Linked DNA regions of Desulfatibacillum aliphaticivorans DSM 15576. The protein of the gene in region 2 interacts with the protein of the main gene of each other region in a pairwise test. Links are inferred from orthologs where the notes say so. Each region holds a gene or a part of one and is shown on either strand. Other genes may lie near its edges.

The links. The genes of interacting proteins can lie anywhere in the genome.
Region 1: the proteins of G491_RS0124520 (region 2) and ftsA interact in binary tests that used the Escherichia coli proteins (3 or more experiments, as listed by UniProt). The link is inferred for Desulfatibacillum aliphaticivorans DSM 15576 from one-to-one orthologs.
Region 3: the proteins of G491_RS0124520 (region 2) and ftsZ interact in binary tests that used the Escherichia coli proteins (3 or more experiments, as listed by UniProt). The link is inferred for Desulfatibacillum aliphaticivorans DSM 15576 from one-to-one orthologs.

Annotation. Positions count from the first base shown.
Region 1 is NZ_AUCT01000008.1:140,069-142,964, forward strand. It holds ftsA (cell division protein FtsA), read right to left. Parts: upstream 2,114-2,896; coding sequence 887-2,113; downstream 1-886. Other genes in the region: ftsZ (cell division protein FtsZ), read right to left, coding at 1-800; G491_RS0109340 (cell division protein FtsQ/DivIB), read right to left, coding at 2,116-2,896. UniProt on the Escherichia coli protein: Essential cell division protein that assists in the assembly of the Z ring. May serve as the principal membrane anchor for the Z ring.
Region 2 is NZ_AUCT01000039.1:30,098-33,192, forward strand. What follows is about bases 149-2,928. They hold G491_RS0124520 (rod shape-determining protein), read left to right. Parts: upstream 149-905; coding sequence 906-1,952; downstream 1,953-2,928. Other genes in these bases: G491_RS0124515 (ribonuclease catalytic domain-containing protein), read left to right, coding at 149-789; mreC (rod shape-determining protein MreC), read left to right, coding at 1,967-2,803; G491_RS0124530 (hypothetical protein), read left to right, coding at 2,800-2,928. Outside these bases: more of G491_RS0124515, read left to right, coding at 1-148; more of G491_RS0124530, read left to right, coding at 2,929-3,095. UniProt on the Escherichia coli protein: Forms membrane-associated dynamic filaments that are essential for cell shape determination. Acts by regulating cell wall synthesis and cell elongation, and thus cell shape.
Region 3 is NZ_AUCT01000008.1:138,756-141,540, forward strand. It holds ftsZ (cell division protein FtsZ), read right to left. Parts: upstream 2,114-2,785; coding sequence 887-2,113; downstream 1-886. Other genes in the region: G491_RS0109325 (radical SAM protein), read right to left, coding at 1-853; ftsA (cell division protein FtsA), read right to left, coding at 2,200-2,785. UniProt on the Escherichia coli protein: Essential cell division protein that forms a contractile ring structure (Z ring) at the future cell division site. The regulation of the ring assembly controls the timing and the location of cell division.

The DNA.
Region 1 (2,896 bases), on a different replicon or contig from region 2:
TTCATGAGCACGCCGCGGGCGCCGCTGATGGACAGGTCTTCCAGCAAAGGATGGTACAGGGCGCGTTCAGCGGCTTCCAGGGCGCGGTTTTCGCCCCGGCCCATGCCGATGCCCATGAGGGCCATGCCCGCTTTATCCATGGTGGAGCGCACGTCGGCGAAATCCAGGTTGACCAGACCGGTTTTCATGATCAGGTCCGTAATGCCGCGCACCGAGTGCAGAAGCACTTCATCCGCCCTTTTGAACATGTCCACCATGGAGGTGCCTTTTTCGGCCAGGGTCCGTAAACGATCGTTGGGAATGGTGATGACCGTATCGGCGTTTTCCTTAAGGCGCTCCAGTCCTTCCATGGCCATTCTGGTTCTTTTCTTGCCCTCAAACTTAAAGGGTCTGGTGACCACGCCTACGGTGAGCACGCCCAAATCCTTGCAGATCTTTGCGATGACCGGCGCTGCTCCGGTTCCGGTGCCGCCGCCCAGGCCTGCAGTGATGAAAACCATGTGGCTGCCTTCCAGCGCCTTTTTGATTTCCTCCTGGTTTTCTTCCGCTGCAGCCTTGCCGATTTCCGGCTTGGCGCCTGCGCCCAGGCCTTCGGTCAGGCGTTCGCCCAACTGGATTTTGGTGGCGGCCTTGCTGGCCATGAGGGCCTGGGAATCCGTGTTGGCGACGATGAAGTTCACCCCTTCCAGACCCGCCTCGATCATGTTGTTGACTGCGTTTCCGCCTGCGCCGCCGGCGCCGATCACTTTGATCCTTGCTGACTTCTCCTTGGGCACCATTTTGAACATCATGTCTGACATATTATTTCCTCCTGTTGCATGGCTTCATGTTAGCCGGCAAGGCCCCCTAAAACCCGCCGGCTGTTTTCGCCAAAAAACCTTAACCTTTATACAACGTCTTTAAACCATTTCTTCAGCCAATTGACTAGCTTGTCGAACATTCCCTTTTCCCTGAGACGGGAATGGCCCGGATTTTGATTCCTGGCGCCGTAAAGCACCAGGCCCACGGCCGTGGCGTACATGGGGCTATTGACCATATCCACCAGGCCGGTGACTCCGGCGGGCTTGCCAATGCGAGCGGGCACGTTGAACACCTGCTCTGCAATCTCCGCCATACCGTCCAGGAGCACGGCGCCTCCCGTAAGAACAACGCCCGAGCTGATATTGTTTTTCATACCAGCTCTCCATAACTCCTGATCCAGCAGTTCAAACATTTCCTGCACCCTGGGCTCCAGGATTTCCCCAAGGATCTGCCGCGGCAACATGCGGGCTTTACGCCCTCCCACCCCGGGTATTTCGATGGAATCGTCCTTCCCTATTTTTCCCGAAGCGCAGGTTCCGTAATGCTGCTTGATCTTTTCAGCGTCCACCAAAGGCGCCCGCAACCCGATGGATATGTCGTTGGTCAGGTTGGCGCCGCCCAGGGGCAAAACGTATGTATGGCGGATGCAGTTTTTCGTAAAAACCGCCAGGTCCGTGGTTCCGCCGCCGATATCAATGAGGGCGACGCCCAGGTCCCTTTCCTCGGGAATGAGGACGGCTTCGCTGGAAGCCAGGGGCTCCAGGACCATTTCCAGCACGTCCAGATCCGCCTTTTGCGCGCATTTGACAATGTTCTGGGCCGCCGCGGAAGCGCCGGTCACCACATGGATGTTGGCCTCCAGCCTGACGCCGGCCATGCCCACCGGGTTGCGGATGCCCCGCTCGCCGTCCACAATGTATTCCTGGGGCAGGACGTGGATAATCTCCCTGTCCTGGGGAATGGCCACGGCTCTGGCCGCTTCCAGAACCCTTTCCTTGTCCGCGGGCGTAATTTCATTTCCTTTGATGGCGATGATGCCGTTGCTGTTAAACCCGGCCACATGGCCTCCGGCAATTCCGGCGTAGACATTGGAGATATCGCACCCAGCCATGAGTTCGGCTTCCTGCACGGCCTTCCTGATGGACTCCACAGTGGATTCGATGTTCACCACGACGCCTTTTCGCAGCCCGTCGGACGGATGGTGTCCGATTCCCACAATCTGAACGCCTTCCTCAGTGACCTCTCCCACCGCCGCGCAGATTTTTGTGGTGCCTATATCCAGGCCCACGATCAACTCACCCTGACTGCGCATACCTACACCTCCTCCCGGGGACGCACGACCACACGGTCCACGTCCACAATGTCTATCAATGCCACATCTATTCCCTGCTCCTTATTGCATTTTAAAAGCACCTGATTCAGCCGCATGAGCTTGTTGGCGTAATCTCCGTAGCCAAAACGCACGGCGAATTCGGGCTCCCGGGAAACCAGGGTCAAACCCATGTCCCTATCCACCTTGATGGCAGCCACGCTTGAGCAGGGCAAAGCCCATTCGTATTCTTTTTTAACCTTCAGAAACTCGTAAACCGCTTCATAAATCGGAGACATTTTTTCTCCGGCCACGCTGATGTCGGAAAATTTCAGCCCGGTGATTATGGGCAGATCCCTTGGGTCCGCCGCTTCAAAGCGTTTAAAAATTTCGCCCTGGGCGTCCATGAGAAAAGCCTCGCCCAAATCCAGGACGGCGATGGCTTCGCGTTCCGTAACGGTTATGGTCATTTTATCAGGCAGGTTCCTGCGAACCTTGGCCTTGGCAACCCAGGGATGGGCCGTCACGCTGTCCTGCACTTTTTTCAAGCTGACGGAGAGGATGTTATCCCCCAGATTAAGGCCGGCCTGGTCCAAAACATCCTGGGCCGAAAGCCGGCTGTTTCCCTGGATTTCAATATTCTTGGCGTTGAAATACGGGCTTTGGGTGAACACGTCGTACACCAGGATGGACAGGACCGCAAAAAGGGCCAGTCCCGCCAACAGCCCCGTTCCCACAAAGCACCGCAAGAAGACCTTTTTAAGATTGGTCTTCGCGGGAGCCGTG
Region 2 (3,095 bases):
ATGGCCGATGACGACAAGGAAATCATCGCCCTGTCCGGTCTGGCGGAAAAACTCCGGGAAAAAAGGCTGGACGACGGCGCGGTCCTGATTTCCCTGCCGGAAATCAACATCTGGCTGGATGAAGAGAAAAACGTAACCCTTCACAAGGTTAATCGGGAAAGCCGCTCCAGAATCCTGGTTTCGGAGTTCATGATCCTGGCCAATCGCCTTATGGCCTCTTTTTTGGCGGATCATGGAAGCCCCGCAGTGTTTCGGGCCCAGCCCGAGCCGCGCCTCCGTTTGTTTGACCGGGATAACGGCACCCTGTATCAAAATTGGATGCAAAGGCGGCACCTTTCCCGCTTCATCCTTTGCCCCAAACCCGAACCCCATTCAGGCCTTGGCGTGGACGCCTATGTGACCGCAACCTCCCCCATACGCAAGTATTTTGATCTGGCGGTGCAAAGGCAAATTCGGGGTGTATTGGGGCTGGACAAGAAATACACCCAAACAGAGGTGGAGAACATTATCGCCAATTCCGAAGTTCCCCTTTCCAAGGTCTCGCGGGTCCAATTTGTGAGAAACCGATACTGGATCCTCAAATACCTGGAAACCAAGTTGGGGAAGACCGAGCCGGGCATGATTCTGGAGCGCAGAAAGGACCGGTTCGTGGCCTTGCTTACCGATTGCCTGGTGGAGTGCACGCTGCCCGTCGCCTCGGATCCCAGCCTGGCGCCGCAAGATGCCGTTCAGTTGCGGATCGTCAAGGTGGACCCCCGGGAGCAATTCCTTGCCGTGGAGTTGGCCTGACCTTTTATTGAATAATGACAAGAGTTATAAATCTCTTGAAAATTCCTGAATCAGGTGTTACGGATAAGCATTTGGCTTATTTGTAGATATGCTGAGTTGCTTGCTAAAGGTGACATATGAATTTTCTGACCGCCATCCATGGTTTATTTTCCAACGACCTGGCCATTGATTTGGGCACCGCCAATACATTGGTCTATGTCAAAGGCAAAGGGATAGTCCTTTCCGAGCCCTCCGTCGTGGCCGTACGCTACGATCCCCGCAGACACCGCGAGGAAGTCCTGAAAGTGGGCACCGAAGCCAAGCGGACTTTGGGCAGGACTCCCGGCAACATCCGCGCCATCCGCCCCATGCGGGACGGCGTTATAGCGGACTTTGACGTCACCGAACGCATGCTCAAGTATTTTATCACCAAAGTCCATAACCGCCGCTGGTGGCCGGTCAGGCCGCGCATCGTGGTGGCCGTGCCTTCCGGCATCACCCAGGTGGAAAAAAGGGCCGTGGAGGAATCCGCGCGCCAGGCGGGCGCCCGGGAAGTGTATTTGATCGAGGAGCCCATGGCCGCGGCCATCGGCGCCGGCCTTCCCATCACCGAGCCCACCTGTAACATGGTGGTGGACATTGGAGGCGGCACAACGGAAGTGGCGGTCATATCCATGGCCGGCATCGTCTACAAGCGCAGCCTTCGGGTGGCCGGCGATAAAATGGACCGGGCCATCATCCAATACATCAAACGCAAGTACAACCTGCTGATCGGGGACAGGACGGCTGAAGCCATCAAAACCATGATCGGCAACGCCTATCCCGATCCGGAAAATATCGAGACCATCGAAGTGAAAGGCCGGGACCTGGTTTCGGGCATTCCGAAAATTCTGGCCATTGACTCCGAAGAAGTGCGCATCGCCATTTCGGAGCAAATTGACGCCATTGTGGAAACCGTCAAGATCGCCCTGGAACAAACTCCTCCGGAGTTGGCGGCCGATATCGTGGACCGCGGCATCACCCTGACCGGCGGCGGAGCCTTGTTGAAAAATCTGGACAAGCTGCTGCGCGAGGAAACCAGCTTGCCCATCACCGTCTGCGACGATCCCTTGTCTACGGTCGCCCTGGGCTCCGGCAAGGCTTTGGACGACATTGAAATCCTCAGGCAGGTGGTTATCAACTAAAGCGGGCTCAAAATATGTTTTCTAAGAAGATGGGCACAGCGCTGGCTTTGATTCTTTTTTTTATGTTCACCGCTGTCCTTCTTCCCACCTTCGGTACAAGAGGCGGTCAGGAGCACCCGGCCGACGGAGTCTTCCAGGTGCTCATCGCTCCTTTTCAGGATGGAGTCACCAGGATTTCCTCCTTTGTCTCCACCACCTGGACCAATTATTTCGCCCTTGTTGAAACCGCTCGGGAAAACAAGGAGCTCCGGCGCGAAGTGGAGTTTCTCCAGCTCATTGCCCATGAGTGCGGGGAAACCAGGCGCCAAAATTCCCGCTTGAAAAACCTTTTGGGCTTCGCCCAGGATGAAGGGGGCAAGGTCGTGACCGCCCTGGTTACGGCCGAGGATCCTTCGGACACCTTTCAGGCAATCTACATCAATCGCGGCAGCATTCACGGCGTCGAGCCGGGTTTGGCCGTGGCCACGCCATTAGGCGTGGTGGGCAGAATCATTGACGTCTCTCCATACCAAAGCAAAGTCCTGCTGATTACCGACCCCAACTTCGCCATGGACGCCAGAGTGGCGCGCACCCGCGCCAGGGGCGTATTGGAGGGCGCCGCCGACGGTCCATGCCAGTTCAAATACGTCATGCAGCAGGAGGACGTGAGCCTGGGGGATATGGTCGTCACCTCGGGGATGGACAAGGTTTTCCCTCCGGGGATCTCCGTGGGCGTGGTGTCCCGCGTGAGAAAAGCGGAGCAGGGAATGTTCCAGGGAATTGTTGTCACTCCCTTTGTGGACTTTTCCCGGCTTGAGGAGGTGCTGGTCCTGCTGAACTCCGAGCCTCCTCCGGAGCAGGAGATGCCATGATTTATTTTCTGCAAATAATGATGGGGCTGTTCATCGTGGTGTTTCAAACCACGTCGCCGGGCCAGGCGGTCCCGCTTTTGTCCTCATATGACATGATGGTTGTTTTCGTGCTGGGCCTGGGACTTTTCAGGCCCCTCAAAGAAGGCGTTATCATCGCCGTTATCTGCGGCCTCGCCATGGACGTATACTCCGGAGCGCCGCCTTGGTACTACTTCGTAACCTACTGCTGGGTCTACGTCGCCGCACGCTGGCTCCCTTCCTTTCTCCACGCGGACAATATAATCTTTATGGC
Region 3 (2,785 bases), on a different replicon or contig from region 2:
TAAGCCCGATTTTTTTGGTGTGCTCCAATCCTTCATCCAGGCAATCCAAAAGCACTTTTTCGGACCGAAACCTGACAGGCCGATAGATGTACCCCACGGTGCAAAAGCGGCATCCATGGGGGCAGCCCCGGCTGACCTCCACCAGGCAGGTGTTATCGAACGTGGTGTCTTCGGTATAAATTTTTGTCACGGCCGGCGCCTGATCCACGTCCTTCACATACACCCGTTCAATGGTTTCGGGTGCGCCGGAATAAGGATTCATGGAAAGGAGGGTTCCGTCCTCCTTGTAATCCGGTTGGTAAAACGAAGGGACGTACGCGCCGGGGACGTTGGCGGCAAAGTCCTTCAGGACTTGCTCCCTGGATTTTTCCAAATCCAGGTTTTCAACAAGGTGGTCAATGACGGGCTCGGCCTCGCCCAGAATAAATGCGTCAAAAAAAATCGCCAGGGGTTCGGGATTCATAAAGCATCCCACCCCCCCGGCGATCACTAGGGGATGGGAGGCGTCTCGCTTGTCAGACCTTAACGGGACGCCTCCCGCATGCAACATGGAAAGAATGTTTGGGTAGTCGTTCTCGAACGACAATGAAAAAGCGATTACATCAAAAGCGTTAAGAGCCTGTTTGCTTTCCACGGACTCGGGCGCGCCTTGAACCGGGCTGAAAACCCTTTCGCAAACAACATGGTCGAAGCTGTTGAACAGGTGGTAAACCGTCTGGAAGCCTAGGTTGGACATGCCCACCTGATAGGAGTTGGGAAAAGCCAGGGCGATGCTCAATCGATTGCGCCAGTTTTTCCTGACTGCTCCAATTTCCGTCACGGACGAAGGAGCTTTGCTTCCTCTTTTACCCACCTGCCTTCTCCCGGTTCGCAAGGCCGCTATGGACTAATCCGCGGTCTTGCGCATAAACGTGGGGCGATCCAGGTCGTCGTCCTCCGAAATATAGCTCTGGTATCCCCGGTACATGGACCTGGCCGACTCGCCTACGGCCCGCTGCTGGCGGGAGCGCATGAAAGTGGGCTCGTCCAGATCCAGGACGTTCTCCAGGTCGTCCGGCGTGACGTCCCTGACTCTGCCGCGGGTTCCGGCGTCCTGGCATCCCTTGGGCTCGCTGATGGGCACGGGCTGCTTAAGGCCGCCGGGAGCATCGGAGCCGATGCCGGTTGCGATAAGGGTGACCCGCACTTCGTCGCCCATGTTTTCATCCACAACGCAGCCCCAGATGATGTCCGCGTCGTCTCCGGCTTCCTCGTGGATGCGTTCGGAGGCTTCGGCCACTTCGTCCAGGCTGATGTCTGCGCCGCTGGTGATGTTCATGAGCACGCCGCGGGCGCCGCTGATGGACAGGTCTTCCAGCAAAGGATGGTACAGGGCGCGTTCAGCGGCTTCCAGGGCGCGGTTTTCGCCCCGGCCCATGCCGATGCCCATGAGGGCCATGCCCGCTTTATCCATGGTGGAGCGCACGTCGGCGAAATCCAGGTTGACCAGACCGGTTTTCATGATCAGGTCCGTAATGCCGCGCACCGAGTGCAGAAGCACTTCATCCGCCCTTTTGAACATGTCCACCATGGAGGTGCCTTTTTCGGCCAGGGTCCGTAAACGATCGTTGGGAATGGTGATGACCGTATCGGCGTTTTCCTTAAGGCGCTCCAGTCCTTCCATGGCCATTCTGGTTCTTTTCTTGCCCTCAAACTTAAAGGGTCTGGTGACCACGCCTACGGTGAGCACGCCCAAATCCTTGCAGATCTTTGCGATGACCGGCGCTGCTCCGGTTCCGGTGCCGCCGCCCAGGCCTGCAGTGATGAAAACCATGTGGCTGCCTTCCAGCGCCTTTTTGATTTCCTCCTGGTTTTCTTCCGCTGCAGCCTTGCCGATTTCCGGCTTGGCGCCTGCGCCCAGGCCTTCGGTCAGGCGTTCGCCCAACTGGATTTTGGTGGCGGCCTTGCTGGCCATGAGGGCCTGGGAATCCGTGTTGGCGACGATGAAGTTCACCCCTTCCAGACCCGCCTCGATCATGTTGTTGACTGCGTTTCCGCCTGCGCCGCCGGCGCCGATCACTTTGATCCTTGCTGACTTCTCCTTGGGCACCATTTTGAACATCATGTCTGACATATTATTTCCTCCTGTTGCATGGCTTCATGTTAGCCGGCAAGGCCCCCTAAAACCCGCCGGCTGTTTTCGCCAAAAAACCTTAACCTTTATACAACGTCTTTAAACCATTTCTTCAGCCAATTGACTAGCTTGTCGAACATTCCCTTTTCCCTGAGACGGGAATGGCCCGGATTTTGATTCCTGGCGCCGTAAAGCACCAGGCCCACGGCCGTGGCGTACATGGGGCTATTGACCATATCCACCAGGCCGGTGACTCCGGCGGGCTTGCCAATGCGAGCGGGCACGTTGAACACCTGCTCTGCAATCTCCGCCATACCGTCCAGGAGCACGGCGCCTCCCGTAAGAACAACGCCCGAGCTGATATTGTTTTTCATACCAGCTCTCCATAACTCCTGATCCAGCAGTTCAAACATTTCCTGCACCCTGGGCTCCAGGATTTCCCCAAGGATCTGCCGCGGCAACATGCGGGCTTTACGCCCTCCCACCCCGGGTATTTCGATGGAATCGTCCTTCCCTATTTTTCCCGAAGCGCAGGTTCCGTAATGCTGCTTGATCTTTTCAGCGTCCACCAAAGGCGCCCGCAACCCGATGGATATGTCGTTGGTCAGGTTGGCGCCGCCCAGGGGCAAAACGTATGTATGGCGGATGCAGTTTTTCGTAAAAACCGCCAGG